DNA from 3 places in the Paracidovorax sp. MALMAid1276 genome. Region 2 is predicted to be linked to each of the others. Evidence: predicted binding sites of a transcription regulator. Region 2 holds the regulator's gene; each other region holds the start of a gene.
The links. The regulator FNR, encoded in region 2, switches genes on or off when oxygen is low (the NO sensors DNR and NnrR bind a similar motif). The targets are predictions, from matches to a motif close to TTGATNNNNATCAA.

Region 1 (9,983 bases), on a different contig from region 2:
CATCCCCGCCGTTGAGGTACACCATCGTTCCGCTTTGCGAAGGCACACTGCCCTCGCCCTGAACGATTGCACCGCCCACGGCGCCGGGCTCTGACGACAGCATGCCCATCGTCATCCCGCCCATCTCCAGCGGCGCGATGCTGATACCCAGCACGGCTTCATAAAAAGCCTTTGCGCGGGCAAAGTCGGTCACAGGGATTTCAAACCAGTTCAGGGCATGGGTCATGGCAGGCTCCAGGTGGGGCGCAAACGCCGGTGAGGGATTCACCAGACAACGAGGCGCCCGCCATGCTCGCCGAATGGGGCACGCGTGGCAAGCAGGGTGGCGCAGGGCTGCGCGGGGATGCAGGAGGGTGGAGGCACGCCGCAAGCGCACCCCGGCGCCCCAGATCCTGGCCTTGACAGGAACCAAGCATAAAAAGGCCTTCAGCGCTTATCCATCAACACTTTATAGCTACAAAATAAATAGCATACAGACTTTGCCCCTGTCACAACGCGCCGCACCCGGCCGTCTCGGCCTCTGAGGGCACCCATCGGCTCGGATGGGGCGCACACTTCGTCCCACGGCCATGACTTTGATGACCAGCACCACCCCCACCGATCCCTTCTCCGCCCTGCGCCCGCGCCTGTTCGGCATCGCCTACCGCATGCTGGGCGTGCGCGCCGACGCCGAAGACGTGCTGCAGGACGCCTGGCTGCGCTGGAGCCGGCAGGACCCCACCGCGCTGCAGTCGGCTGAGGCCTGGCTAGTGACCGTGGTCACGCGCTTGTCCATCGACCGGCTGCGTGCGCTGAAGGCCGAGCGCGAGGCCTACGTGGGCTGGTGGCTGCCCGAGCCGCTGGTGGAAGCGCTCGACGAGCGCACGCCCGAGTCCACCGCCGAGCTGGCGGGTGAGCTGTCGGTCGCCTTTCTGCATGTGCTGGAGCGCCTGGGCCCCGAGGAGCGCGCGGCCTTCCTGCTGCGCCAGGTGTTCGACTACGACTACCCCGACATCGCCGCCCAGCTGGGCAAGACCGAGGCCGCCTGCCGCCAGATGGTGCACCGCGCGAGCGAGCGCGTGCAACAGGCGCGCACCCGCTTCGAGGTGCCGCAGGGCGTGCACCACCAGCTGCTGCAGCGCTTCATGCAGGCCGCAAAAAGCGGCGACCGCGTCGCCATCGAGTCCCTGCTGAGCGAAGACGCGCTGCTGATCGGCGACGGTGGTGGCAAGGTGGCCGCGTTCCCCCGGCCGCTGCTGGGCCGCTTCCGCATCGCCATGCTGTACTGGGCGCAGCAGCGCCGCCTGGGCGAGCAATTGGCCTACCGCATGGCACTCATCAATGGCAAGCCGGGGCTTCTGCACTACGCCAACGGCCGCCTCGATTCGGCGCAGGCCTTTGAGACCGATGGCGCGCAGATCGTGGCGATCTATGCGGTGCGCAACCCCGACAAGCTGGCAGGTATCCCGCACACGCTGGACTGAATCTGACGAAACACGGCGGAGCCTGTCACAGAGCGGCAGGCCGGGGCGTCTTGAAGGGTATGGAGGGCAGCACACTAGTCCACCCCATCCACACCACCCGCCAGGAGCCTTCCATGTCCGCGTCGCAACACACCGCCCGCCTCCCCTACCACCAGCTGTCCTCCAAGGCCTTCATGGGCCTGGTGAACCTGTCCGAAACCCTCAAGAAGGGCCCGCTGGGCACACGCCTGGCCGAGCTGGTGTTCTTGCGCGTCTCGCAAATCAACGGCTGCGCCTACTGCATGGACATGCACTGGCACGTGCTGGTCAAAGAGGGCATGGAGCCGCGCCACCTCAACGCCGTGGCCGGCTGGCGCGAGGCGCCCTTTTTCAGCGAGCGCGAGCGCGCGGCCCTGCGCTGGGCCGAGATCCTGACCGCCACGCCGCACAGCGACGCGAGCGACGAGGAATTTGCGCGGCTCAAGGCGCAGTTCAACGACACCGAGATCACCGAGCTGGGCTTTGCCATCGGCGTCATCAACGCCTGGAACCTGATCAACGCGGGCATGCGCGCGCCGATTCCGGAAAAGCCTGCGGTGTAAAAACAAGCAAAAACCGGCTCCAGCGCTTATCCATCAAGCGCTGACAGCTATCATTTTTGCAAGCCCAGGGCACGCCGCAGCGCCAGGCAGCGGGTGTAGCCTTGCTGACAGACCCTCGGGTTGCGCGGGCCTACAGTGGCGTCTCCATCTGAACACACCCCCACTGGAGACAAGCCCCATGCTCACCATCCCCTCGCTGAAATCCAGCGTCAGCGCCGAAGAATGGCAACTGCGCTGCGACCTGGCGGCCTGCTACCGCCTGGTCGCGCTGTACGGCTTCAGCGACCTGGTCTTCACCCACATCAGCGCCAAGCTGCCCGAGTCGGTGTCGGGCGCGGGCGAGCACCAGTTCCTCATCAACCCCTATGGCCTCATGTTCGAGGAGATCACGGCATCGAGCCTGATCAAGGTGGACATGCAGTGCAACAAGCTGCACGACTCGCCCTTCCCGGTGAACCCCGCGGGTTTTGTCATCCACAGCGCGGTGCACGAGGCGCGGCCCGAAGCGGGCTGCGTGCTGCACACCCACACGCGCGCGGGCGTGGCGGTGAGCGCGCAGCAATGCGGCGTGCTGCCCATCAGCCAGCAGAGCACCTTCGTGCTGGCCTCGCTGGCCTACCACGCCTACGAAGGCGTGGCCTTCCGCGACGAGGAAAAGCCGCGTCTGCAGGCCGACCTGGGCCGGGCCAACTTTCTCATGCTGCGCAACCACGGACTGCTCACCGTGGGCAAGACGATTGCCGACGCGTTTCTGTCGATGTACACCTTCGAGAACACCTGCCGCATCCAGCTCGATGCCCAGGCCGGAGGGGCACTGACCGAGGTCGACCCGCAGATCGTCAGCGGCGTGGCCCAGGCCATGCGCGTGCAGACGGGGGGCCTGGGCGGGGCGTTTGCCTGGCCCGCGCTGCTGCGCAAGGTGCAGCGCGAGGCGCCGGGCTACGACAGCTGACAGGCGGCCGGTACCGAGGCGCTTGCGCCCCGGTGCCTGCAGAAATCCGGCGCAGCGCATAGCATCGGCGGTTTCCGACCACCGTTTTCAAGGACCGATCCATGAAGCTGTACTACTCCCCCGGCGCCTGCTCGCTCTCGCCCCACATCGCCCTGCATGAAGCGGGCCTGGCCCACACCCCCGTGCTGGCCAGCACCAAGAGCCACAAGCTGCAGGACGGCACCGACTACTACGGCATCAACCCGCTGGGCTACGTGCCCCTGCTGGAGCTGGACAGTGGCGAGCGCCTGCGCGAAGGCCCGGCCATCGTGCAGTACATCGCCGACCAGGCGCCGACCAAAAACCTCGCGCCCGCCCACGGCACCATGGAGCGCTACCGCCTGCAGGAGTGGCTCACCTTCATCGGCACCGAAGTGCACAAGGGCTTCAGCCCCCTGTTCAACCCCGCCACGCCCGACGAGTACAAAACCATGGCGCGCGAAAAGCTGCTGCAGCGCCTTCAGTGGGTGGACAGCCAGCTCGAAGGCAAGCAGTACCTCATGGGTGACACCTTCACCGTGGCCGACGGCTACCTGTTCACCGTGACCAACTGGGCCAAACCCACCAACCTCGACCTCTCGGGCCTGGCGAACCTGGCGGCGTACCGCGAGCGCGTGGGTGCCCGCCCGGCCGTGCAGGCGGCGATGAAGGCCGAGGGCCTGCTGAAGTAGGGACACCCCCCTGAGGCGCTGCGCGCCTTCCCCCCGCTCTCGCTACGCTGCGCTGCGCGGGCAGGGGGACAACGCCCTCGCTGCGGGGCGGCCCTTGCTCGGCGTTTCTGGCCTGGGCCGCGCCAGGATCAATGGGGCGCGCACAGCTCAACGCACGACCAAAACTCAAGATACGCTACAGCGGCTTCTGCCGCCACGCCACCACCGCACCCACCCACAGCGCACAGGCCGAAAACACCAGCCCGCGCGCCAGGCCGCCCGGGCCGTCGGCGATCCAGCCCACGACGGTGGGGCCCACGATCTGCCCGGCGGCAAACACGATGGTGAACGCGCTGATGCCGCTGGCCCACAGCGCCTGCGGAAGGTTGTGCCGCACCAGGGCCGTGGTGGACGCCACCACCGACAAGAACACCCCGCCAAACAGCAGGCCCGACGCCAGCACCACGGGCCAGGCCGACGTGAGCGCGGGCAGCACGGTGGCCACGCCCAGCAGCGCGTTCAGCCGCGCCAGCGCCTCGCCGCCCCGGCTGCGGTCCAGCAGGCCCGCCCAGATGCGCGACGACACCACCACCGCCAGGCCCAGCAGCGCATAGAACGCGGTGACGGCGCCGCCGCTCGCGCCCTGCTCGCGCAGCAGCGCCACCACAAAGGTCATGTAGCCGATATAGCCCACGCCGAACAGCGTGTACCCCAGCAGCGCAGGCGCCAGGGCGCGCCAGCGCACGCGGGCCGGCGGGGGCGTGAGGTTGAACGCCGTAGGGCTGGTGGGCGGGGGCGCCAGCGCCTGCAGCGCCCGGGCCGGCCAGCACAGCAGCGCCGTGGCCGCCACGCAGGCCACGGCCAGCGCCCACCACGCCCAGGCCCAAGGGTGCGGCGCAGCAGATGCGGCACCCAGCACTGCGGGCACCAGCAGCGCCGACAGGCTGATGCCCCAGCCCGTGCCGCCGTAGTACAGCCCCAGCAGCAGCCCGCTGCGTGCCGGATCGTGCGCGCCCAGCCGCGCGGCCAGCAGCCCTCCGGCAATGAACACCAGCGCGCTCGCCACCCCGGCCAGCAGCCGCTGCACCAGCAGCAGCGACGCATCGGTGAAAAAGCCGCTGAGCGCCATGAACACCGAGGCCAGCACCGCGCCCGCCACCAGCACCCGGCCCGGCGGGGCGCGGCGCAGCAGCAGCGGCGTGGCCAGCGCGCCCAGCAGGTAGCCCAGCGCGTTGGCGGTGTTCATGCCCCCGGCCAGCGTGTACGACCAGCCCAGGTCGTCCCGCATGGGCGGCAGCAGCAACGCATAGGAAAACCGCGTGATGCCCAGCGAGATCGCCGCCCCCATCGACAGCGCCACGGCGAGCCACAGGGCAGGAATGGGCGCCGGGGCGGCGGCAGAAACATCAACCGGGGTGGGGCGTGTGGACATGGCTTTTTGATTCTGCCGCACACCGGCGGATCGCGCCCGGCCCCAGGCGTCCCCCGCACAGCCCCGCGCGGTTATCACAAAAGCAGAAGCCTTGTTGACGCATCTGTGCTGCAGGTTTTGCGCTGCAGCATTACGCTTGCGCCCGTTCCATCATTGGTTTGCACCCCATTTTTTCTCTCTCAGAAAGCCCCGACCCATGCCTTTCCTGTCCGATCCCGTGAAAGCCGGTGACCTGCAACTGGCCAACCGCATCGCCATGGCGCCGCTCACGCGCAACCGCTCTCCCAACGCCATTCCCACCGATCTGGTGGCCACCTACTACACCCAGCGCGCCAGTGCCGGCCTGATCATTTCGGAGGCCACCGCCATCAGCCAGCAGGGCCAGGGCTATGCCGACGTGCCGGGTCTGTATGCCCCCGAGCAGATCGCGGGCTGGAAGAAGGTGACGTCGTCCGTGCACGCGGCGGGCGGCAAGATCGTGGTGCAGCTGTGGCACGTGGGCCGTGTCTCGCACACCGACCTGCAGCCCGGCAACGCCGCACCCGTGGCGCCCTCGGCCGTGCAGGCCAATACCAAGACCGTGCTCATCAAGGATGGCGTGCCCACGTTCACACCCACCTCCATGCCCCGCGCGCTGGAGCTGGCCGAAATTCCCGGCATCGTGGCCGACTACCGCCGCGCCGCGCGTGCCGCCATCGATGCGGGCTTTGACGGGGTGGAGATCCACGCCGCCAACGGCTACCTCATCGACCAGTTTCTCAAGACCGGCGCCAACCAGCGCACCGACGCCTACGGCGGCAGCATCGACAACCGCGCGCGCCTGCTGCTGGAAGTGACGAAGGCCGTCACCGAAGAAATCGGCGGCGGCCGCACCGGCATCCGCCTGTCGCCCGTCACGCCTGCCAACGACATCGTCGATGCCGACCCGCAACCGCTGTTCGACTACGTGGTGCGCCAACTGGGCCCGCTGGGCCTGGCCTACCTCCACCTCATCGAAGGCGCCACCGGCGGCCCGCGCGAGGTGGAAGGCCGCCCGTTCGACTACGCCGCCCTCAAGGCCGCCTACCGCGCTGCTGGCGGCCAGGGCGCCTGGATGGTGAACAACGCCTACGACAAGACCCTGGCGGAAACCGCGCTGGCCCATGGTGCCGACATCGTGGCCTTCGGCCGGCCCTTCATCGCCAACCCCGACCTGGTGCAACGCCTGAAGACCAACGCCCCGCTCAACGAGGTGAACCGTGCCACGCTGTACGGTGGCGGCGCCGAGGGCTACACCGACTATCCGGCGCTGAGCGCCTGACGACGCGGGGCGCAGCGGTGTGCCATCGCGCTCCGCCCTTGTCTACCGTTCGGGCTGAGCCCGTCGAAGCCTTGCACAGCGCTTCAACCCGCTCAGCGTGAACGGTTTTGGTTTTGTAGTGGCAGTGGCGTGCGCAGACGACTCACCCCAGCCCTATCGGACTGGGAGCCCGCATCATGATGCGGGTGAACAGCCGGTCATAGGCCGCATCGCGCGGCTTGCCCGGGGCCAGCGGGTTGGTGTTGCTGGCAAAGGCCGCGTCGATGGCCACCCAGTCGCCCGGCTGCAGGCTTTCCTGCGCCGCCGGCAGCACCACGGTTTCTTCCAGCCGCATGTGGTCCAGGTAGAAGCGGATGTACTTCTGCAGCGCCTGGGCAAATACCTCACGCCGCGCATCGCCCATCAGCTCCCAGCCCAGCAGCAGGTGCTGCAGTTCACGCACCGCTGCTTCACCGCCAGCATGCTCACGCTCCAGTTGCGCAATGGTCTCTGCGGCCTGGGGAGAGCGCTCGGCCACCCGGGGGAACAGCCACTGCGATTCCTTGGGGTGGTGCTGCCGTTCGGGAAACTCGTCGATATAGAACAGCATCGCCCGCATCACATCAAAAAACGCAGCCGGCTCGTCGCCCGGGCCCTGGTCCAGCATCAGGCGCAGGGAGTGGAGCACGGCCGACAGCGACGCATGCTCTTCGCGAATGGTTCGCAGGCTGATCGATGGCATGGCGCACGCTCCCGCAGAGTGAACAACAGGGCCAAGGGTGCCACGGCAGCGCGCTGCCGCCCATGATGCAAGTCAACAAACCGGGTGCAAGAGCGCGGCAATGCACGGTTGCGCAGCAGCAGCACCCGCCAAAAAAACAAAGGCCCTGCAAGCCAGGCCTGCAGGGCCTTGTGCACGGTGCACGCGCAGTGCACCGGGGGTATAGAAGAACTCAGCGCGTCAGTCGGGCCGGGGTGGGGCCTGCGGCCAGCGCCTGGGATTCCGATGGGTACGGCGCGGCCACGGCGCGGGGGGTGTGGTGTTGGCCATGTCCCATGGCCTCTGCCAGGCGGAACTGCTGCACCACCTGCGACAGGCGGGCGGCCTGCTCGCGCAGCGACTCGGCGGCGGCGGCCGACTCTTCCACCAGCGCAGCGTTCTGCTGCGTCATGCGGTCGATCTCGCCCACCGAGCTGTTCACCTGGCCAATGCCGGCCGACTGCTCGGACGCTGCGGCCGTGATCTCGCCAATGATGTCGCCCACGCGCTGCACGCTGCTCATGATGTCCTTCATGGCCGTGCCGGCTTCTTCCACATGGCGCACACCGCCGTCCACCGCCGTCACGCTGCTCTGGATCAGGCCCTTGATGTCGCTGGCCGCCGCCGCGCTGCGCTGCGCCAGGCTGCGCACTTCGCTGGCCACCACGGCAAATCCCCGGCCCTGCTCGCCAGCGCGCGCGGCCTCCACCGCCGCGTTCAGCGCCAGGATGTTGGTCTGGAACGCGATGCCTTCGATGACCTGGATGATGTCCACGATCTTGCGCGAGCTGCCGCTGATGGCTTGCATGGTCTGCACCACCTCGCCCACGGCCGCGCCGCCGTGTTGCGCGATCTGCGAGGCCTTGACGGCGAGCTGGCTGGCGGACCCGGCGCGCTCGGCGTTCTGGCGCACGGTGGCGGTGAGCTGCTCCATGCTGGCGGCGGTCTGGGTGAGCGAGGAGACCTGGTCTTCGGCATGGCGCGACAGGTCGGTGTTGCCATGGCCGATGTCCGCTGCAGACGTGCTGATGGCATCGGCGTCCTGCTTGATGCGCGCCACCAGGTCGGTCAGCGTGTCTTCCATGGTGCCCAGCGCCTCCAGCAGCCGGCCGAAGTCCCCTTTCAGCTCGGAGCTGAATTCCTGGCTCAGGTCGCCCGATGCCACAGTCTCCGCAATCAGGATGGCCTGGTTCAGCGGCGCCACGATGCCCGCGCGCAGGCTGACCACGGCCACCAGCGCCAGCACAAAGGCGGCCAGGCTGCAGCCGATGACCCAGGCGCGGGCGCTTTGCAGGTGCGCCAGCGCCGCCGAGCCGCCGGGCAGCGCCTGCTGCGCGGCACCGATCTGAGACAGCGCCGTGGCCATCAACAGCAATACCAGCAGCGCCAGGCTGCCAAACGCCAGGGCCAGGCGCGTTCCGATCTTGAGGTTGCTCAGCATGTCTCGGGGGGCGTTTCAACGCCTGCAGGGATGTTTTTGGGGAGGAAGACGGGCGGATGAGAGGCGCGCGATGCACCAGCGCAAGATGCTAGCAACGAAACGCTTTGGTGGGGGCGCGCCCGCGTACGTACATCCCACAATCGCCAGGCCTCAGCCGGAATGCCCCGCGCCCCGCGCCCAGCCGGGCGGCAAGCGGCCGGGCGGTCTGAGACAATCCCCGGGTGGACATCTCCAATCTCATCCAAACCGTTCTGATCTACGCCCTGCCGGTGCTGTTTGCCATCACCGTGCACGAGGCGGCCCATGGCTATGCCGCGCGCCACTTTGGCGACAACACGGCCTACATGATGGGGCGCATCACGCTCAACCCGCTCAAGCACATCGACCCGGTGGGCACCATCCTGATGCCGGTGATGCTGTATTTCGCGACCTCCGGCGCTTTCCTGTTCGGCTATGCCAAGCCGGTGCCGGTCAACTTCGGCAACCTGCGCAACCCCAAGCAGCACATGATCTGGGTGGCGCTGGCGGGGCCCGCGTCCAACTTCTTCCAGGCGATTGCCTGGGCCGTGCTGCTGGTGGTGCTGGTCGGCACGGGGGTGGACGAGCGCTTCTTCGTGGAGATGGCCCGCGCCGGCGTGCTGGTCAACCTGGTGATGTGGGCGTTCAACCTGTTTCCGCTGCCGCCGCTCGATGGCGGGCGCATTCTGGTGGGCCTGCTGCCCTGGCGCCAGGCGCACTGGGTGTCGCGCATCGAGCCCTACGGCTTCTTCATCGTGCTGGCGCTGGTGGTGGCCGGTGTGGTGGGCACGCTGTGGCTGCGCCCGCTGATGTCGCTGGGCTACAGCGCCATCAACCTGCTGATCACGCCGTTGACCGCACTGATCCGCTGAGCGGGCGGCGGCCGCTTTTCTTCCCTCTTTTTTCCTACGCAGATTTCGTTCCCATGAGCATCACGCGCTACCTCACCGGCATCACCACCACGGGCACGCCCCACCTGGGCAACTATGTGGGCTCCATCCGCCCCTCGGTGGCGGCCAGCCTCTCGCCGGGTGTGCAGAGCTTTTACTTTCTGGCCGACTACCACGCGCTCATCAAGTGCGAGGACCCGGTGCGCATCCAGCGCTCCACGCTCGAAATCGCGGCGAGCTGGCTGGCGGCGGGGCTGAACCCCGAGCACGTCACCTTCTACCGCCAGTCCGACATCCCCGAGATTCCAGAGCTGACCTGGCTGCTGACCTGCGTGACCGGCAAGGGCGTGCTGAACCGCGCCCACGCCTACAAGGCCAGCGTGGACAAGAACACGGCGGCCGGCCGCGAGCAGGACGATGGCGTGACGGCGGGCCTGTTCATGTACCCGGTGCTGATGGGCGCAGACATCTTGATGTT
Region 2 (9,983 bases):
GTGTGGATGACCGCGACCTTGGGACGCTCGGTCACGGTGCAGATTCCCGCCTTGCAGGCCGCCCGCGCCTGAGCCCGCAGAAGAGAACAACCATGTCTGACAACCGCACCCCCGCTCCGGCCGGCTTCTCGCACGAGAAGGTCGAGACCAACAATTTCCTCATGATCGTGCTGATCCTCCTGGTCATCGCCATTGGCGGCCTGGTGGAGATCGTGCCGCTGTTCTTCCAGAAGTCCACCACCGAGGCCGTGAAGGGCGTGGAGCCCTACACCGCCACCCAGCTGGTGGGGCGCGACGTTTACATCCGCGAGGGTTGCTACAACTGCCACTCGCAGATGATCCGCCCCTTCCGCGCCGAGACGCTGCGCTACGGCCACTATTCGGTGGCGGGCGAGTTCGTGTACGACCACCCCTTCCAGTGGGGCAGCAAGCGCACCGGCCCCGACCTGCACCGCGTGGGCGGCAAGTACAGCGATGAGTGGCACCGCATCCACCTGATCAACCCGCGCGACGTGGTGCCCGAATCCAACATGCCCGCCTACCCCTGGCTGGAAAAGAGCGTGGTGGACCCGGCCAGCGTGGCACCGCGCATGAAGGCGCTGCGCACCGTCGGCGTGCCGTACACCGAAGCGCAGATCGCAGCAGCCGCCGACGAGGTCAAGGGCAAGACCGAGATGGATGCGCTGGTCGCCTATCTGCAGGTCATGGGCCGCGCGCTCAAGTAAAGGAGACCCGCCATGGACATCACCACCATGCGCATCGTCGCAACGCTGGCCTGCCTGGCCGTATTCATCGGCATCTGTGTCTGGGCCTGTCTGCGCAGCAACCGGGGGCGGTTCGAGGAGGCGGCCCGGCTGCCCTTCGAGAACGAATGACGGCCCCCACTTCCAGAACGAGAACATTCCATGAGCGACTTCACCAGCAATTTCTGGTCGGTCTTTGTGACCGCGCTGACCCTGGTCGGCATCATCGCCTGCGGCGTCCTGCTGTGGATGGCAGGCCGCAAGAAGGTGATGGCGACATCCGACAACACCACGGGCCATGTGTGGGACGAAGACCTGGTGGAGATGAACAACCCCCTGCCGCGCTGGTGGGTGTGGCTGTTCGTCATCACCATCGTCTTCGGCCTGGGCTACCTGGCCGCATACCCGGGCCTGGGCAGCTTCTCGGGCCAGCTGAACTGGACGCAGAAGGGCGAGTACGACGCCGAAATGGCCCAGGCCAAGGCTGAGCTTGAGCCGCTGTATGCGCGCTTTGCGTCGATGAAGCCCGAAGACATGGCGGCGGACGCCCAGGCCCATGCCATCGGCGAGCGGCTGTTCATGAACAACTGCGCACAGTGCCATGGGTCGGATGCGCGAGGCAGCAAGGGCTTTCCCAACCTGGCCGACAACGATTGGCTGCACGGCGGCACGCCCGAGAAGATCCGCGAGACCCTGGAAAAGGGCCGTGTCGGCAGCATGCCGCCGATGGCCGCTGCCGTGGGCTCGGCGGAAGACATCCGCAACCTGTCGCACTATGTGCTGAGCCTGTCCCGCAGCCCGCATGATTCCCTGCGCGCGTCGCTGGGCAAGTCCAAGTTTGGCGCCTGCGCCGCCTGCCATGGCATGGACGGCAAGGGCAACCAGGCGCTGGGGGCTCCGAACCTCACGGACGACATCTGGCTGCACGGCTGGGGGGAGGCCGCGATCACCGCCATCATCAATAACGGCAAGGTCAATGAAATGCCGGCGCAGGCCGACAAGCTGACCGAGGCGCAGATCGGCGTCCTGGCCGCCTATGTGTGGGGCTTGTCGAACGGCAAGCAGGCCAGCGCGGCGCGCTGACCCCCAGCCTCGGGCGGCGCGCCGTCGCTGCCCCGGGTTGGCTCACAGATGCTCCAGGCAGTGCAGAGAAGCGACAACACCATGAAGCCCTCCAGCGAGTCCGCTCGCAAAGTCATTCCCATTGCGCCGGTCGCGGCCGAGGCTTCCGCCGCGGTCGAGATCGTCTCGTTGTACGAGGCGCAAAAAAAGATCTATCCGCGCTCCATCAGCGGGTTGTTCGCGCGCTGGCGCTGGGGCATGGTGGTGCTGACGCAGCTGGTGTTCTACGGGCTGCCGTGGCTGGAGTGGGGGCAGCGCCAGATGGTGCTGTTCGACCTCGGAGCGCGGCGGTTTTACCTGTTCGGCCTGGTCCTCTACCCGCAGGACTTCATCTACCTCACGGGCCTGCTCGTCATCTCTGCGCTGTCGCTTTTTCTGTTCACCGCAGTGGCGGGGCGGCTGTGGTGCGGCTTTACCTGCCCGCAGACGGTGTATACCGAAATCTTCATGTGGATAGAGCACCACGCCGAAGGCGACCGAAGTGCGCGCCTGCGGCTGGACAAGGGCCCATGGACCTTCGAAAAGATCCGCAAGAAGTTCGTCAAGCAGGCGCTGTGGCTGGCGGTGGCGGGCTGGACGGGTTTCACCTTCGTCGGCTACTTCGTGCCCATCCGCGAGCTGGGTGGGGAGTTGCTGGCGCTGCAGGGCAGCTGGCAGATTTTCTGGGTGCTGTTCTACGGCTTGGCCACCTATGGCAACGCGGGCTACATGCGCGAGCAGGTGTGCAAGTACATGTGCCCTTACGCCCGCTTTCAGAGCGCCATGTTCGACAAGGACACGCTCATCGTCAGCTATGACCGCGAGCGGGGTGAAATGCGCGGGCCGCGCAAGAAAGGCGTGGACAGCAAGGCCCAGGGGCTGGGTGACTGCATTGACTGCTCCTTGTGCGTGCAGGTCTGCCCTGTGGGCATCGACATCCGCAACGGCCTGCAGTACGAATGCATCGGCTGCGGCCTGTGTGTGGATGCCTGCGATACCGTGATGGACAAGGTCCAGTACCCCAGGGGGCTGATCCGCTTTTCCACCCAGAACGGTCTGGCCCACCGCTGGGGCCGACCCCAAATGCTGCAGCGTGTTTTGCGCCCGCGTGTGCTGGTCTACACCGCCGTACTGGCGGCATTGTGCGTGGCGATGCTGGCCAGCCTGGTCACGCGCATGCCGCTGAAAGTGGATGTGGTGCGAGACCGCGCCGCGCTGTCCCGCATTGTTGCGGGCGGCAAGCTGGAGAACGTCTACCGCCTGCAGGTCATGAACGCCACCGAGCAGCTGCAGCGCTACCGCATCACGGCCCAGGGGCTGGCGGGGCTGGAGGTGGCTTCGGACGCCGAGGTGGAGGTCGGGCCCGCCGAGTCGCGCTGGGTGCCCGTGCGGCTGCAGATTCCCTACGGCTCGGCGGCCCCGGGGTCGCACCCGGTGCAGTTCGACGTGCAGGCGCTGGGAGCCGCCGCGCATGTGCGTGAGAAGTCCGTGTTCCTGGTGCCGCGTTGACGCGGTATGCGCTGCCTGAGCAGCCTTGCGCTGCGGCCTGGTTGACATCGCCATGGATTGGCTGGATCGAATATTTAGGAGTTGCTTTCATGCCTATAACCCGCACCCCAACCCTTGAGACCCCGCCGCTTGCGTCGGGCCCGGTTGTCCCGTCCGCCCCGTGGTGGAAGTTTGGCCACGTGTGGCTGGTCATTGCCGGCCCGGCCATCGTCATCGTGGCCGGGTTCGTCACGCTGTGGCTTGCGCTGTCGCGGCCCGACCCGGTGGTGGCGGAGGACTATTACCGCAAGGGGATAGAGATCAACCAGACGCTGGAATCCCCCGAGAAGGCCCTGGCCCCCGCCATCAAGGGACGCAACCATGCCGCCACCCCGGCGCGGGATCAGCCGCGCTGAGCACGTGCGGCCAGTTCGAGCCGCGGGGCCCTCATCGGATGCCGGCAGGGTGCTGGCGTCCGCCAACGGAGACTACAACGATGTGGACACAACGCCTGATGTGGATTGCATGGCCCGCCTTCCTGATGGCGGGCGTGCTGGAAATGCTGGTCTTTGCCCTGGTCGATCCGCACGACCTGCACTGGTTCGGGCAGCCGCTGGCGCTGTCGCGCCAGGGCGTCTATACGCTGGCGTTCTTTGTCTTCTGGTGCGTGACAGCGGCCGCGGGTGCGTTGACCACGCTGTTGTCCCTGTCGCCGTTCGAGGTCAACCGCTGCCCCGTACCCCACGACGAGCGTCCCCAGGACTGCCGCAAGAACGGCGACGCCTGTCGGTGATGTGCCGGAGAAATGCGGCAGGAGCGGGGAAGAAACGGGGCAGGGACGGGACCGCAGGAATGGGACCGCAGGAATGGGGCGTGATGCGCGGCGGGCCGGGCGCCTCAATGGCAGGCTTGCTGGCTGTTGACGATGCGCTTGAGCGCGTCGGTGTCCAGGATGCGCACGTGGCGCTGCTTCACCTCGACGATGCCTTCTTCCGCAAACTTCGAGAACGTGCGGCTCACGGTTTCCAGCTTGAGGCCCAGGTAGCTGCCGATTTCTTCGCGCGTCATGCGCAGCACCAGTTCGGACTGCGAGAAGCCCCGCGCGTGCAGGCGCTGCACCAGGTTCAGCAGGAAGGCTGCCAGCCGCTCTTCGGCGCGCATGCTGCCCAGCAGCAGCATCACGCCGTGCTCGCGCACGATCTCGCGGCTCATGATCTTGTGCACATGGTGCTGCAGGGCCGTCACTTCGCGCGACAGCTCTTCGATCCGGTCGAAGGGCATCACGCACACTTCGGCGTCTTCCAGCGCGACGGCATCGCAGGTGTGGTGGTCGTTCACGATGCCGTCGAGCCCGATGATCTCGCCCGCCATCTGAAAGCCCGTGACCTGGTCGCGCCCGTCTTCGGTGGCCACGCAGGTCTTGAAGAAACCGGTGCGGATGGCATACAGCGACGTGAAGGTCTCGCCGTTGTGAAACAGCGTGCCGCCCCTTGGCACCTTGCGGCGAACGGCCACCACCTCGTCGATGCGCTGCAACTGCTCCTCGTTCAGCCCCACGGGCATGCACAGCTCGCGCAGGTTGCAATTGGAGCAGGCGACTTTGATGGTGAGCGGATTCATAGGTGCGTGAAAGGTGGTGTTTCAAGCATATCGCCGTCTGCGCGCGATGCAAGAAAATTGCGCCGCACCGGTTCGCGAATGACATGCATCAAATTGTCCCTGCAAGAGCGTGGGCATCACTTGATGTGGGTCAAGGACGCCGGAGATCGTCCAGGGCACAGTGGGGCGTACGCAAGGATTTTCCACCCATGACCGCTGTTTCGCCCGATCTTCTGCGCCGCTTCGACGTGCCTGGGCCCCGTTATACGTCCTACCCTACGGCCGACCGGTTTGTGGAGGCCTTTGGCGAGGACGACTACGTGCTTGCGCTGCAGCAGCGCCGCCTGGGCGCCGCAGCCAAGGCCTTGCCGCTGTCGGTGTATGTGCACATCCCGTTCTGCGAGTCGCTGTGCTACTACTGCGCCTGCAACAAGATCATCACCAAGCACCATGACCGCGCCGATGGATACCTGCGCTACCTGAGCCGCGAAATCGGCCTGCACACCGCGCACTGCGGCACGGGCCAGGTGGTGAGCCAGCTGCACCTGGGCGGCGGCACGCCCACGTTCCTGTCAGACGCGGGGCTGGGCGAACTCATGGCCATGCTGCAGCGCAGCTTTACGCTGGCACCGGGCGGCGAATACTCCATCGAGGTGGACCCCCGCACCGTGACGCCCGAGCGGCTCGCGGCGCTGGCCGATCTGGGCTTCAACCGCCTGAGCTTCGGCGTGCAGGACTTCGACGCGGAAGTGCAGAAGGCCGTGCACCGCATCCAGCCCGCCGAACAGGTGTTTGCGCTGGTCGACGCCGCGCGCGGGCTGGGGTTCGAGTCCATCAACGTGGACCTGATCTACGGCCTGCCACGCCAGACCCCCGAGTCATTCGACCGCACGCTGGCGCAGGTGGCCCGGCTGCGTCCCGACCGCATCGCGCTGTATGCCTACGCGCATCTGCCCGAGCGCTTCAAGCCGCAGCGGCGCATCGTGCCGGCCGAGCTGCCGGCGGCGTCTGCAAAGGTGTCGATGCTGTCGCGCTCGCTGGACGCCTTCCTGGACGCCGGATATGTCTACGTGGGCATGGACCACTTTGCCCTGCCCACCGATGCGCTGGCCGTGGCCAAGCGCCAGGGGCGCCTGCACCGCAACTTCCAGGGGTACAGCACGCAGCCCGACTGTGACCTGATTGGCCTGGGCGTCTCGGCCATTGGGCGCGTGGGCGCCACCTACAGCCAGAACGCCAAGACCCTGGACGAGTACTGCGACTTTCTGGACCAGGGCCGTCTGCCGGTGGTGCGCGGCCTGGCCCTCACGCGTGACGACCTGGTGCGGCGCTCCGCCATCATGGCGCTGATGTGCCAGGGCGAGTTGCTGTTCGAGCCCATGGAGCAGGCCTGGCTGATCGACTTTCGCCACTACTTCGCGGCCGAGCTGGTGCAGCTGGAGGCGATGGCGGAGCAGGGGCTGGTGACGATGGGGGCCGAGGGCATCGAGGTGACGGCCATGGGCTGGTTCTTCGTGCGCGGCATCGCCATGGTGTTTGACCGCTACCTGCAGGCCGACCGCAACCGTGCGCGCTTCTCGCGCATCATCTGAAGTGATAGGCACATTTGCTAGCGAACTTGTAGCTGTGAGCGCTTTCTGCATAAGGGTTTCAGCAGATTTTCGTCTCAATCTCAATGGTGGCAAGCGCTGACCGCTATCAAATTCGAAGCAAACCCTGTTTTTCACCTCCGTTCGCCCATGCTTGCCGCCCTTGCTTCCACCGCCTTGCTCATGGGGCTGGTCGGCGGGTCCCATTGCCTGGCCATGTGTGCGGCGCCTTGCAGTGTGCTGACGGGGCAGGGCGGGGCACGGCCGCCGCATGCGTCGCAGGCTGCGCAGGCAACGGGTGAGGCCGAGGCCGGGCAGCCCGTCCAATGGATGCCCCGGGGTGGCGTAGCGCGCCGGGCAATGGCGTTTCATGCCGGGCGGCTGGCCGGGTATGCGGCCGCAGGGGCGCTGGCCGCGTTGGCGATGGACAGCCTGGCCTGGCTCACGCAGCAAACCAGTGCGCTGCGCCCCGTGTGGACGCTGATGCACGTCGCGGTGATGGCCTGGGGGCTGATGATGATGGTGCAGTCGCGCCAGCCCTTGTGGGTAGAGCAGGCCGGGCGGGCGGTGTGGGCGCGCGTGCGGCCCTGGGTGGGCGCACCTGGGGGCGTGCTGGTGGCGGGCGTGCTCTGGGCATGGATGCCCTGTGGGCTGCTCTACTCCGCCCTTTTGGTGGCCGCGCTCAGCGGCGGCCCGGTGCAGGGCGCGCTGACCATGGCGTTCTTTGCGGCGGGCAGTGGCCTGTGGCTGGCGGGCGGGCCGTGGGTGTGGAGCCGGGTGCGTGGTCGCCTGAACGCCGCCCGCGCCGAATGGGGCACCCGCCTGGCAGGGGGCATGCTCTGTGCGGTGGCCTCCTGGGCGCTGTGGATGGACTGGATCTACAAGCCCTCACTCTGGTGCAGGTAGTCGCACCTTGCGTCCCGCTGTTGCAGCCGTGCGACGCTGTAAGGGCTTGCACTGACCGCGCGCGCAAGGTCGCTGCGCACAATGTCACGTAACTGTTGCCGTGCCGCAGCGGCGCCACGGCTGGTTCCCTCGGGCTGACTTAGGATGCAGGGATAATCTGTGTAACCATTGGTGGCATGGATATCCCCCTGTTACGCAAACCTTGAAGTGAACTCATCCATCCTCATCGACATCAGCCAGCTGCGTGTCGGCATGTACATCCAGCTGGATGTAGGCTGGCTGCACCACCCGTTTCCGGTGAGCAGTTTCAGGGTGGCCTCGGCAGAACAGATTGCCACGCTGCGCGAGTTGGGCCTGACCGAGGTGCGTTACGTTCCCAAGAAGAGCGACCCTGAATTGAAGGAGTTGGTGCCCGCCGCCTGGAGCGTGCCCGAAATGGCAGCGCCAGCGCCCGCCAATGCGCTGGACGGGGCCTCCGGCACGGTGGCGCCTGCGGTGGACCAGGAAGCCCTGCGGCGCCGTGCATTGCTGGATGCGCAGAACCGCGCCCTGGCCGCATGCAACCAGCGGTTCACCGAGGCGACGCGCCAGTACCAGGCGCTTGAGCGGTCGGTGTCCGAGCGTCCCGACGAAGCGCGCGCCAAGGGCGAGGCCCTGGTCTCCGGCTGTGTGGCCGACCTGCTGGAAAACGGCGATTCCGTCATCCGCCTGCTGTCCGAAGGGGTGGGCGAGCGCAACGGACTGCATCCCATCAACGTGATGGTGATCGCGCTGCTGCTGGGCCGCTCGCTGGGCATGCAGGGCGATGAATTGCAGACCCTGGGCGTGGCCGCACTCGTGCACGACCTGGGCAAGCTCAAGCTGCCGCCCAATCTGCGGCAGGCCACACCCTCCATGATCCCCATGGAGCGCACCCGCTACGAGACCCATGTGGGCGAATCCGTGGCCTTTGCGATGCGCATGGGCCTGGCGGACCCGATCGTGAAGGCAATTGCCCAGCACCATGAAATGGCGGACGGTAGCGGGTTTCCCCTGCGGCTGACCGGCCCGGCGCTGGGCCGCAACAGCCAGGTCCTCGCCCTGGTGAACCGCTACGACCGCATGTGCAACCCTGCCATGGGGGTCGATGCGCTCACGCCGCATGAGGCGCTGTCGGTCATCTTTGCGCAGCTCAAACCCAAGTTCGATTCGGTGGTGCTGGGGGCCTTCATCCGCATGATGGGCGTTTACCCGCCGGGCTCGATCGTGCAGCTGGTCAACGACCGCTACGCCATCGTGGCCTCGGTCAATTCGTCGCGGCCCCTCAGGCCCAAGGTGATCGTGCACGACTCGCGCGTGCCCAAGGACGAAGCCACCATTCTTGATCTGGAGACTGTGCCCGAGCTGGGCATTCGCCGCAGTCTCAAGCCCGTGCAGCTGCCGCGCGACGCGCTCGAATACCTCTCGCCCCGGCAGCGGATCTGCTACTTTTTTGAGCGCGCCGTCATGCCCGAACCGGACGAGGCCACTGCGTGAGCCGCGCGCAAGCTCCTGCATGGCTGGACAGCCTGCTTGAGGCCGTCTGGCTGGTGGACGAGAAAAGCCTGCTGATCCTGCATGCCAACGAACCGGCGCAACGCCTGGCCGCGCAGCCGCTGGCCGACATGGTGGGGCAGTCGGTGCTGCAGCTTGCAGCCACCCCCCAAGACCAGGCTTTCTGGGCCGAGCCGGCCGACGTGGTCGCCAACGGCATTCATTCGCATACCAGCCTGCTGCGCGCCGATGGCTCGCTGATACCGGTGGAGCGGCGCGTGACGCGCGTGCCGCGGGACGCCGATGCGGGCGGCGGAACGCAGTTCATGGTGACCATGCTCGACCGAAGCGTGCAGGACGCCACCGAGCGCGAGCTGGAGACCCTGCTGTCCGAGCTGCGCGCCACGCTCGATTCGGCGGCCGACGGCATGCTGGTGTGTGGCCTGGACGGACAGGTGCGGGCCTTCAACCAGCGCCTGGCGCAGCTGTGGAGCATTCCCCGCGAGCGCCTGGTGCAGCGCGACGATGCGGCCGTCTATTCGCACATGTCCAGCCAGGTGGTGGACGCGCGCCTGTATGCCGACCGGCTGGCAGCGATTGCCCGCGAACCCATGCAGGAGAGCACGGACATCCTGGAGCTGCGCGGGGGCACGGTGCTGGAGATGCGCACGGTGCCGCAGTTCAGCCAGGGGCGGCCCGTGGGGCGCGTGTATTCCTACCGCGACATCACGCGACAGACCGAGATCCAGGCCAGCCTGCGCCTGGCGGCGCGAGTGTTCGAGTCCAGCCTGGACGCCATCTTCATCGCCGACAGCCAGCACCGCATCCTGCGCATGAACCCCGGCTGCGAGCGCCTCGTGGGCCCCTCGGCCGCCGCATTCGAGGGCAGCACGGCGGCATCGCTGTTTGGCGGCGGCTCGGATGCCAGCTTCATGGAGCAGGTGTTCCAGGGCTGGGCCACCGACGGATTCTGGGAGGGCGAGCTTTGGCTGCCGCGCGACAACGGGGCGTATTGCGCCGTGCAGCTGTCGTGGGTGGCCCTGCG
Region 3 (9,983 bases), on a different contig from region 2:
AGCAGCGCGGCCAGGTCCTTGGGCTTTTCCAGCACCGGGCCGCTGGTCTGGCGCAGGTTCACACCCAACTCGGCCGCGATGATGTGGGACAGCGTGGTCTTGCCCAGGCCCGGCGGGCCGAACAGCAGAACGTGGTCCAGCGCCTCCGAGCGCTTTCTGGCGGCACCGATGAAGATCTCGAGCTGCTCGCGCGCCTTGGCCTGGCCCACGTACTCCTGCAGGAGCTTGGGGCGCAAGGCGCGTTCGATGGCCTCTTCCTGGGGCGAGGCGGGGGCGGCGGAGACGACGCGTTTGCTGGGTGCCGGGGCGAAGTCGTCGGTTTGGATGGTCATGCCGCAGGAACGTCCTTCGCGCTCAATTGCCTGTCCATGCGTAATACGCAACGCCTTCGTACTGAAAGTCTTTGTAGGTAGCGATCACATAGTCACGCTCCGCTGCGTTGATCGTGAAGAAATGGGTTCCCGTATTGGGCTTGTAAAAACGATAGATCGCGGTAGCGCTGTTGCCCGATGCGGTTTGCGCATACCAGATAGGCCCTTCGTACTTGTAGACCGGGTAGGTCGCACGCACGTAGTCGCTCTCCGCCTGGTTGATGGTGTAGAAGTGCGCGCCGTTGTTCTGGTTGAAGAAGCGGAACACGGTGCTTTGGCCCGCAGTGGGCTGGGCGTAGGCGTAGAAAGCGATGTTCTCGTACGAAAACTCCGGATAGGTTCGGATCACAAAATCCCGCTCGGACGCACTAGATGTAAAGAAGTGCGCACCGGTTTTCGAGTTGAAGAACCGGTAGATCGCTGTGCGGCCAGTGACTGCCGCGGCTGGCGCAAGCCAGTTCTTGAGCGCCGCGTTGTAGGCGAGGTCAAAGCGGCCATAAAAATCGGGCGAGGTCGTGTTCGTGCAGGTCGCGCTGCCGCCATACAAGGTACCCACCACGTGGGTGCCGCCCTTGAACAGGGCCGAGCCGCTGCTGCCGCCTTCCGTCGTGCCCTGGCTCCAGGTCACGCGGTAGTAATTGCCCGTGCTGCCACTGCACTGGAAGCCCGATCCGCCCGTCGACATGCAGCTGGCCTGGCCGTTCAAACTGCCGAAACTGGCCTTGAGCAGATCGCCGCGGGGATGGTGCAAGCCCACCACCGAGGTTCCTGCAGTCTGCGTGCTTGCATCCCACCCTGCAAAGGTCGCACCGCTCGGTGGTGCATCGTTCAAGCGCAGCAGCGTGGTGTCGGTGCTGTCCGTGGCATACAGCAGGGCCGCACCGCCCACCCGCCGGGTGGTGGCGCTGGACAGCGTGCGGCTGTTGCAGGTGGGCGAACGGTAGAACCAGTCCGTCTGCAAGCTGGAGGCCGCCGCCTGTGTGGAAATGCAGTGGTTGGCCGTGAGGAAATACGGTGTGCCCGAGGATTGCGTGTCGTTGAGCAAAGTTCCCGTGCACACAAAGCTGCCGCCACCTGAAGTGAAGACCATGCGGGCCACGGCGTTGCGCTGGCTGGCGTAGGTGTCGTAGCAAGTGGCGTCCAGGTTGCATGAGTCCGACTCGTTGATCTTGGCGGAGAACTCCTCCTCGGTGGGAATGGACAGATTCTCGAAGATGTGCGAGACGCGCGGCACGGCAATGTCCAGCGTGCCGACGGGCGTGCCGGGTGGCAATTCGATCTCCAGCGTCACTTCGTCGGAACCGAGGTCGGGTGTCCACCAGGTCTGGGCATCGAGGCTGGTGTCACCGGATGCGGTGTTGCGCTCTATCACCTGCAGGATCTCCTGCCCGGAAATCTGGAACACGGTGGCGGGCTGTGCCTGGCTGTACACCCGCACCTGCGCGCTGCCGGACAACTGCTTCACCACCACCCCCAGCCGCAGGCCGTGCGCACCTTCGGCCGAAAAGCTGAGCGCTGCGATCTGCCCGCCCATGGCGGTCGGCCGCCACTGCAACTGCTTGGCCATCTTGGCTGCACTGTGCGTGGCAAACACCTCACGCGCCACACCGACCTGCCGCAGGCCCGAACCGCCGCCCAAAGATGCCGTTTTCTCCTGAGCCAGAGCGCCGAGCACGACCTGGGTAGGCGTTGGCGCCGTAGCCGTATTGCTGCGCGACTTGATGCGGGCCACGCCCTGGTCGGCCGTGGCGGGCTGCACCCAGCCATCCATTTTCAACACCACGGGGGATGAATGGCTGGACGAAGAAACTCCGCCCTCCGCAGATCCACCGCCACACCCCACCAACAGCGCGGCCACTGCCGCAACCAACCCGCCCCAGCGGAAGATCCCACCTTGTGCCATTCTTTTTCTCCCGTGCCCTGTCCGGGCGCCGTTGAACATGAAAAGGGTCGCAAATGCAATCTGTATTGCGAGCCGGGCGATGCTACTTCGCCAACGCCTTCAAAGCCAGCTTAATACCGTCGCTGACACCGACATCTGCCGGCAATGCCTGCAGCGCCGCCGCCGCTTCCTTGTCGTTGTACCCCAGCGCCAGCAGGGCCTGCAGGATGTCGGCCTCAGAATCGCTTCTGGCATGCCCCTGCGCCGTGCCGCCCATTTCGGCGCCCAGCTTGCCCTTGAGCTCCAGCAGCAGCCGCTCGGCGGTCTTTTTGCCGATGCCGGGCACCTTGACCAGGCGGCCGGCCTCCTGCTGGGTGATGGCCTGGGCCAGGTCGCCCACGCCCATGCCGCTCAGGATCGAGAGCGCCGTGCGCGGCCCCACGCCGCTGATCTTGATCAGCTCGCGGAAAGCCTGGCGCTCGGGCGCGGTGGCAAAGCCATACAACAGCTGCGCGTCCTCGCGCACGATGAACTGGGTCAGCAGGCTCACGCGCTCGCCCACGCCCGGCAGGTTGTAGAAGGTGCTCATGGGCACGTTCACCTCGTAGCCCACGCCATGGCAGTCCAGCAGCACCTCGGGGGGGTTCTTTTCCAGCAGGGTGCCGGTCAATTTGCCTATCATTGATGTCCTTTGCCGCAAGATCGCGGCCAATCCATCGGAATTATCCGCGTGATCCTGCGCCACACCTTCACCCCCCACAACAACACCCGGCTGACCAACCTCTGCGGCCCGGCGGACGCCCACCTGCGCACCATCGAGACGGCCCTGCAGGTCAGCATCGCGCACCGGCACGAGCAGTTCAAGGTGGACGGCCCCAAGGCGCAGGCCACCCAGGCGATGGAGCTGCTGCAGGCGCTGTACGAGCAGGCCGAGCGCCCGATTGGCGAGGATTACATCCAGCTCATGCTGGCGGGCGACAGCGAGCTGCTGGACGCGCCCGAGGACGCCATCGTCCTGAACACCCGCCGTGCCGACCTGCGCGGGCGCACGCCCACGCAGAACCTGTACCTGCAGAACATCGCCACGCACGACATCACCTTCGGCATCGGCCCCGCCGGCACGGGCAAGACCTACCTGGCGGTGGCCAGCGCCGTGGACGCCCTGGAGCGCAGCAGCATGCAGCGCATCGTGCTGACCCGCCCGGCGGTGGAGGCCGGCGAGCGGCTGGGCTTTCTGCCCGGCGACCTGGCGCAGAAGGTGGACCCCTATCTGCGCCCGCTGTATGACGCGCTGTATGAGCTGATGGGCCACGACAAGGTGCAGAAGGCGTTCGAGCGCAACGCCATCGAGATCGCGCCGCTGGCCTTCATGCGCGGGCGCACGCTGAACAACGCGTTTGTGATTCTGGACGAGGCCCAGAACACCACGCCCGAGCAGATGAAGATGTTCCTCACCCGACTGGGCTTTGGCTCGCGCGCCGTGGTCACGGGCGACGTGAGCCAGATCGACCTGCCCAAGGGCGCCATGAGCGGGCTGGTGGACGCCGAGCAGGTGCTCAAGCGGGTCAAGGGCATCGCCGTCACCCGCTTCACCAGCGCCGATGTGGTGCGCCACCCGCTGGTGGCGCGCATTGTGGATGCCTACGACGCGCCACGCCGCCGGGCGGCGGCGCGCGACTGACGCAGACGCTCCACTCCTATTTTTATAGCTTTCAGCGCTTATCCAGTAAGCGCCGAGGGCCAAAAAGGCTTGAAATGTCCCTGAACCAACTCAGCCTGTCGCTGCAATTTGGCAAATTTGACGGCGTGGCCGAGCACCGCGCGGCACTGCCCCGGCACAAGGTGGCGCGCTGGATCCGCCACGCGCTCGCCACCGATGCGGAAATCACCGTGCGCATCGTGGGCGCCGACGAGGGCCGCGAGCTCAACCGCACCTACCGCCACAAGGACTACGCCACCAACGTGCTGACCTTCGACTACACGCAGGAGCCGCTCGTCACCGCCGACCTGGTGCTGTGCGCCCCCGTGGTGCAGCGCGAGGCGGCCGAGCAGAACAAGACGCTGGAAGAACACTACGCCCACATGCTGGTTCACGGCACCCTGCACGCCCAGGGCTGGGACCACGAAACCAGCGCTGCCGATGCCGACGAGATGGAGGCCTACGAAACCGACATCCTGCGGGAGCTGGGCTTCGAGGACCCCTACGCCAAGTGAGCGCACGCTCACCATCTTTTGCAGAACCACAAACAAACAAGGGGCCGAAGCCCCTTGTGATCTCTCCACAACCGCCACCCACCCCCGCAGCAGAGGGTGTGGCGTTGGAGCCTACTCCTTGCGCTCGATCACGCGGTTGACCCGCAAGGCCAGCAGCGTGCACACCGCGCCGGACAGCAGATACAGCGACACGGCCCCCAGCCCGAACCGCGCCGACAGCGCCAGCGCCACCAGCGGCGCAAAGCCCGCGCCCAGCAGCCAAGCCAGGTCGGCCGACAAGGCGGCGCCCGTGTAGCGGTATTGCGGCGAGAAATTGGCGGTGACCGTGCCGGACGCCTGCCCATACGACAGCCCCAGCAGCACAAAGCCCACCAGCAGGAACACGTTGTTGCCCACCGGGCCCGCGCCCAGCAGCCACGGCGTGATCAGGCTGAACGCCCCGATAAGCACCGCCATGGTGCCCAGCAGGTTGCGGCGGCCCATGCGGTCGGCCAGCCAACCCGACACCACGATGGCCCCGGCCGCCAGGAAAGCGCCCACGATCTGCACCGACAGCACCTCCGTGATGGACTGCTCGGAATACAGCGCGATCCACGACAGCGGGAACACCGTGGCCAGATGGAACAGCGCAAAGCTGGCCAGCGCGGCAAAGGCGCCGATCAGCACATTGCGGCCTTCGTCGCGCACCACCCGCGTCACGCTCACCGGCTGCAGTTCGCGCTGCTGCAGCAGCTCGGCATACGACTGCCCCACCACCAGGCGCAGCCGCGCAAACAGCGCCACCACATTCACGGCAAACGCCACGAAGAACGGATAACGCCAGCCCCAGTCCAGAAACTCCGCCACCGTGAGGCTGCTGTACAGATACGCAAACAGGCTGGCCGCCAGGACAAAGCCCACGGGCGCACCCAGCTGGCCGACCATCGCGAACCAGCCGCGGCGGTCCTTGGGCGCGCTCATGGCCAGCAGCGACGGCAGGCCGTCCCACGAGCCCCCCAGCGCCACGCCCTGCCCGATGCGCAAAACGATCAGCGCCACGATGGCCGTCGCACCCACCGACGCGTAGCTGGGCAAAAACGCCATGCCCACCGTGCAGGCGCCCAGCAGAAACAGGGCCAAGGTCAGCTTGGTGCCCCGTCCCCAGCGACGCTGCACGGCCATGGACAGCGCGGTGCCCACCGGACGGGCCACAAAAGCCAGCGAAAAGATGGCAAAAGACGCCAACGTGCCGTCAAGCCGTGACAGGAACGGAAACAACAGCGACGGAAACACCAGCACGCTGGCAATGCCGAACACAAAGAAGTCGAAGTATTCAGAGGAGCGGCCAATGATCACGCCGACCGCAATCTCGCTGGGAGTGACGTCCTCATCCGTGTGGGCCCGTGCAAGCGAACCCTCTCCTTCAAAACCTGGTGCAGCCAATGCTGCGGACCCGTGGCCAACCATAGTGACATTCCTCTCGGCGAAAACAAACAAACAGGCAGACTGACCCCTCCGTTCTACCCGCTCCCAGGGGGCGCCACAAGTGCGCGGCCGCTGTTGGACCTGTAGGAAAACCCTGATTGCCCCCCATCACGGTCATTCCATGCCGCCATTCCGTGCGGCCATCCCGCGCGGTCATCCGCGCGGTCATTCCTTGGGATGCCCGGCACAACCCTCGCCACCTTGATCTTGGACAAAATGTCCAATCGACAAATTCGCTAGCGCTACTACAGTGCGGGGGTCAAGTCATTCGCGTTTACACCTAAGCGCATGTTTTCTGCGCTCCCCAGCATGCTCAACACCCAGCACCCCCAAAGACTCGCCGGGCTGGCCATGGCAGTCGCGTCTGCCGGCCTGCTCGCCGGCTGCAGCAAGGCCGTCGTGCTCAACCCGGCCGGCGACATCGCCGCCCAGCAGGGCCAGCTCGTCATCACCGCCACGCTGCTAATGCTGGTGATCATCGTCCCGGTGATCGCCCTCACGCTGTGGTTTGCCTGGAAATACCGCCAGAACAACGCCGCCAACACCGAGGCGGACTACGACCCTGAATGGCACCACTCCACCACGCTGGAGCTGGTGATCTGGACGGTGCCGCTGCTCATCATCATCGCCCTGGGCGCCATCACCTGGATTGGCACCCACAAGCTCGACCCCTACCGCCCGCTGGACCGCATCGACGCGCAGCGCCCGCTGGACCCCCACGTCAAGCCCCTGGAGGTGCAGGTGGTGGCCATGGACTGGAAATGGCTGTTCTTCTACCCCGAACAGGGCATTGCCACCGTGAATGAGGTGGCCGCGCCGGTGGACCGCCCCATTCTGTTCAAGCTCACCGCCACGTCCACCATGAACGCGTTCTACGTGCCCGACCTGGCCGGCATGATCTACGCCATGCCCGGCATGCAGACCGAGCTGAACGCCGTCATCAACAAGCCCGGCGTGTACAAGGGCATGTCCTCGCACTACAGCGGCGCGGGCTTCTCGGGCATGACCTTCAAGTTCCACGGCCTGAGCGATGCCGACTTTGACCAGTGGGTGCAAAAGGCCAAGGCCGACGGCAAACCCCTGGACAAGGGCACCTACCTGAACCTCGCCAAGCCCAGCGAGCGCGACCCGGTGCAGCTTTTTGCCTCCGTGGAAGAAGGCCTGTACGACAAGGTGCTCAACCGCTGTGTCGAGGACGGGAAGATGTGCATGCACCACATGATGGCCATCGACGCCAGCGGCGGCGATGCCTATGTGCGCGCCGTGGGCCTGAACCTGCCACAGGACTGGTGCACACCACAGAACGCCGCCCAGGTGGTGGCCGAACTGAATACCCGCAACGCCGACCGCGCCGCCATCCGCCAATGAGCTCCCCCATGTCTTCCGAAACCGTCACTCCCGCCCACTGGGCGCTGGGCCGCCTGAGCTGGGACGCCGTTCCCATGACCCACGAGCCCATCCTGCTGTGGACCTTCATCGCCGTCGTGCTGGGCGGCATCGCCGTGCTCGCGGGCATCACCAAATACCGCCTGTGGGGCCCGCTGTGGCGCGACTGGATCTGCAGCATCGACCACAAGAAGATCGGGATCATGTACATGATCCTCGGCATCGTGATGCTGCTGCGCGGCTTTGCCGACGCCGCGATGATGCGCCTGCAGCAGGCCATGGCCTTTGGCGACAACCTGGGCTACCTGCCGCCGCACCACTACGACCAGATCTTCACCGCCCACGGCGTGATCATGATCTTCTTCGTGGCCATGCCGCTGGTCACGGGCCTCATGAACTACCTCGTGCCGCTGCAGATCGGTGCGCGCGACGTGTCGTTCCCGTTCCTGAACAACTTCAGCTTCTGGATGACCACGGCCGGCGCCGTGCTGGTCATGGTGTCGCTGTTCCTGGGCGAGTTCTCCACCTCGGGCTGGCTGGCGCTGTCGAACCTGGGGGCGCAGAGCCCGAGCACGGGGCTTGATTACTACATCTGGGCACTGCAGATCGCGGGGGTGGGCACCACGCTCTCGGGCATCAACCTGATCGTGACCATCATCAAGATGCGCGCGCCCGGCATGAACCTGATGAAGATGCCCGTCTTCACCTGGACGGCCCTGTGCACCAATGCGCTGATCGTTGCGTCGTTCCCGGTGCTCACGGCCGCGCTGGTGCTGATGTCGCTCGACCGCTATGCGGGCACCAACTTCTTCACCAACGAGCTGGGCGGCAACCCCATGCTCTACGTGAACCTGATCTGGATCTGGGGCCACCCCGAGGTCTACATCCTGATCCTGCCCTGCTTCGGCATCTTCTCCGAAGTGGTGGCCACGTTCAGCAAGAAGCGCCTGTTCGGCTACACCTCCATGGTCTACGCCACCGTGGTGATCACCATCCTGTCGTACCTGGTGTGGCTGCACCACTTCTTCACCATGGGCTCGGGCGCCAGCGTGAACACCTTCTTCGGCATCACGACGATGATCATCTCGATTCCCACGGGCGCGAAGATCTTCAACTGGCTGTTCACCATGTACAAGGGCCGCATCCGCTTCGAGCTGCCCATGATGTGGACCGTGGCCTTCATGATCACGTTCGCCATCGGCGGCATGACGGGCGTGCTGCTGGCCGTGCCCCCGGCCGACTTCGTGCTGCACAACAGCCTGTTCCTGATCGCCCACTTCCATAACGTGATCATCGGCGGCGTGCTGTTCGGCCTGTTTGCGGGCATCAACTACTGGTATCCCAAGGCCTTCGGCTACAAGCTCGACCGCACCTGGGGCCTGTGGTCCTTCTGGCTGTGGGTGGTGGGCTTCTGGGTGGCGTTCATGCCGCTGTACATCCTGGGCCTGATGGGCGTCACGCGCCGCGTGAGCCACTTTGAAGACCCGTCGCTGCAGATCTGGTTCGTCATCGCCGCGTGCGGCGCCGCCATGATTGCGGCCGGCATCGCCTGCTTCCTGATCCAGATCGTGGTGAGCTACCTCAAGCGCGAGCAGTTGCGCGACTGGACCGGCGACCCCTGGGACGCCCGCACGCTGGAGTGGGCCACCTCCTCGCCCCCGCCCAACTACAACTTCGCCTTCACGCCCGTGGTGCATGAAATCGACGCCTGGTGGGACATGAAGAAGCACGGCTACCAGCGCCCGCTGACCGGCTTCGCGCCCATCCACATGCCGGCCAACACGGGCGCTGGCGCGGTGATCTCGGCCCTGTCGCTGGTGTTCGGCTTTGCGCTGATCTGGCATATGTGGCTGCTGGCGGGTGTGTCGTTTGCCGCGCTGCTGCTGGCTTCGATCATCCACACCTTCAACTACAAGCGCGACTTCTACATCCCGGCCTCGGAAGTGATCTCCACCGAAGAAGCCCGCACCCTGCAACTGGCCCGCCATGTCTGACATCCGCATCCAAGCAGGCGCCGCCGGCGCCCTGGCCCCGCGCGAGTACCACCTCGCACACGAGCCCCATCCCGAAAACGGCACGGCCCTGGGCTTCTGGCTGTACCTGATGAGCGACTGCCTCATCTTCGCCGCCCTGTTTGCCACCTACGGTGTGCTGGGCCGCAGCTATGCGGCCGGCCCCACGGGCGCGCAGCTGTTCGACCTGACGCTGGTGGCCATCAACACGGCCTTCCTGCTGCTGTCGTCCATCACCTTCGGCTTTGCCATGCTGCGCAAGCAGAAGAACGATGTGAACGGCACCCTGCTGTGGCTGGCCGTGACGGGCTTCTTCGGCCTGTGCTTCCTGGGCCTCGAACTCTATGAATTCGCCCACCTGATCCACCAGGGCGCCACGCCGCAGCGCAGCGCCTTCCTGTCGGCGTTCTTCACGCTGGTGGGCACCCACGGCCTGCACGTCACCTTTGGCCTGATCTGGCTGGTGGTGCTGATGCTGCAGATCAAGCAGCACGGCCTGATCCCCGAGAACAACCGCCGCCTGATGTGCCTGTCGATGTTCTGGCACTTTCTGGACGTGGTCTGGATCGGCGTCTTTACCTTTGTGTACCTGATGGGGGTGCTGTAAATGAGCGCGCAACACACAACACACGCACAACACCATGCACCGGGCCA

Region 1: the regulator FNR is predicted to act here: its motif matches at 7,201-7,214, upstream of ACOQFS_RS18985 (hemerythrin domain-containing protein).
Region 3: the regulator FNR is predicted to act here: its motif matches at 6,133-6,146, upstream of cyoA (ubiquinol oxidase subunit II).

The regions. Positions count from the first base shown of each region.
Region 1 is NZ_JBMIRS010000232.1:20,653-30,635, forward strand. Features, by position in the region: gene ACOQFS_RS18950 (VOC family protein) at 1-226, opposite strand, end outside; gene ACOQFS_RS18955 (RNA polymerase sigma-70 factor) at 579-1,463, shown strand; gene ACOQFS_RS18960 (carboxymuconolactone decarboxylase family protein) at 1,577-2,044, shown strand; gene ACOQFS_RS18965 (class II aldolase/adducin family protein) at 2,223-2,996, shown strand; gene gstA (glutathione transferase GstA) at 3,098-3,706, shown strand; gene ACOQFS_RS18975 (YbfB/YjiJ family MFS transporter) at 3,882-5,117, opposite strand; gene ACOQFS_RS18980 (alkene reductase) at 5,314-6,417, shown strand; gene ACOQFS_RS18985 (hemerythrin domain-containing protein) at 6,560-7,138, opposite strand; gene ACOQFS_RS18990 (methyl-accepting chemotaxis protein) at 7,350-8,597, opposite strand; gene ACOQFS_RS18995 (site-2 protease family protein) at 8,819-9,487, shown strand; gene ACOQFS_RS19000 (tryptophan--tRNA ligase) at 9,541-9,983, shown strand, end outside.
Region 2 is NZ_JBMIRS010000199.1:4,277-14,259, forward strand. Features, by position in the region: gene ccoN (cytochrome-c oxidase, cbb3-type subunit I) at 1-72, shown strand, start outside; gene ccoO (cytochrome-c oxidase, cbb3-type subunit II) at 93-725, shown strand; gene ACOQFS_RS15555 (cbb3-type cytochrome oxidase subunit 3) at 738-875, shown strand; gene ccoP (cytochrome-c oxidase, cbb3-type subunit III) at 906-1,826, shown strand; gene ccoG (cytochrome c oxidase accessory protein CcoG) at 1,908-3,353, shown strand; gene ACOQFS_RS15570 (FixH family protein) at 3,443-3,748, shown strand; gene ACOQFS_RS15575 (hypothetical protein) at 3,829-4,125, shown strand; gene fnr (fumarate/nitrate reduction transcriptional regulator Fnr) at 4,230-4,952, opposite strand; gene hemN (oxygen-independent coproporphyrinogen III oxidase) at 5,141-6,523, shown strand; gene ACOQFS_RS15590 (sulfite exporter TauE/SafE family protein) at 6,671-7,426, shown strand; gene ACOQFS_RS15595 (HD-GYP domain-containing protein) at 7,634-8,941, shown strand; gene ACOQFS_RS15600 (sensor domain-containing protein) at 8,938-9,983, shown strand, end outside.
Region 3 is NZ_JBMIRS010000094.1:113,755-123,737, forward strand. Features, by position in the region: gene ruvB (Holliday junction branch migration DNA helicase RuvB) at 1-332, opposite strand, end outside; gene ACOQFS_RS06520 (trypsin-like peptidase domain-containing protein) at 355-2,154, opposite strand; gene ruvA (Holliday junction branch migration protein RuvA) at 2,357-2,935, opposite strand; gene ACOQFS_RS06530 (PhoH family protein) at 2,984-3,934, shown strand; gene ybeY (rRNA maturation RNase YbeY) at 4,009-4,467, shown strand; gene ACOQFS_RS06540 (MFS transporter) at 4,579-5,913, opposite strand; gene cyoA (ubiquinol oxidase subunit II) at 6,283-7,299, shown strand; gene cyoB (cytochrome o ubiquinol oxidase subunit I) at 7,308-9,311, shown strand; gene cyoC (cytochrome o ubiquinol oxidase subunit III) at 9,304-9,936, shown strand; gene cyoD (cytochrome o ubiquinol oxidase subunit IV) at 9,937-9,983, shown strand, end outside.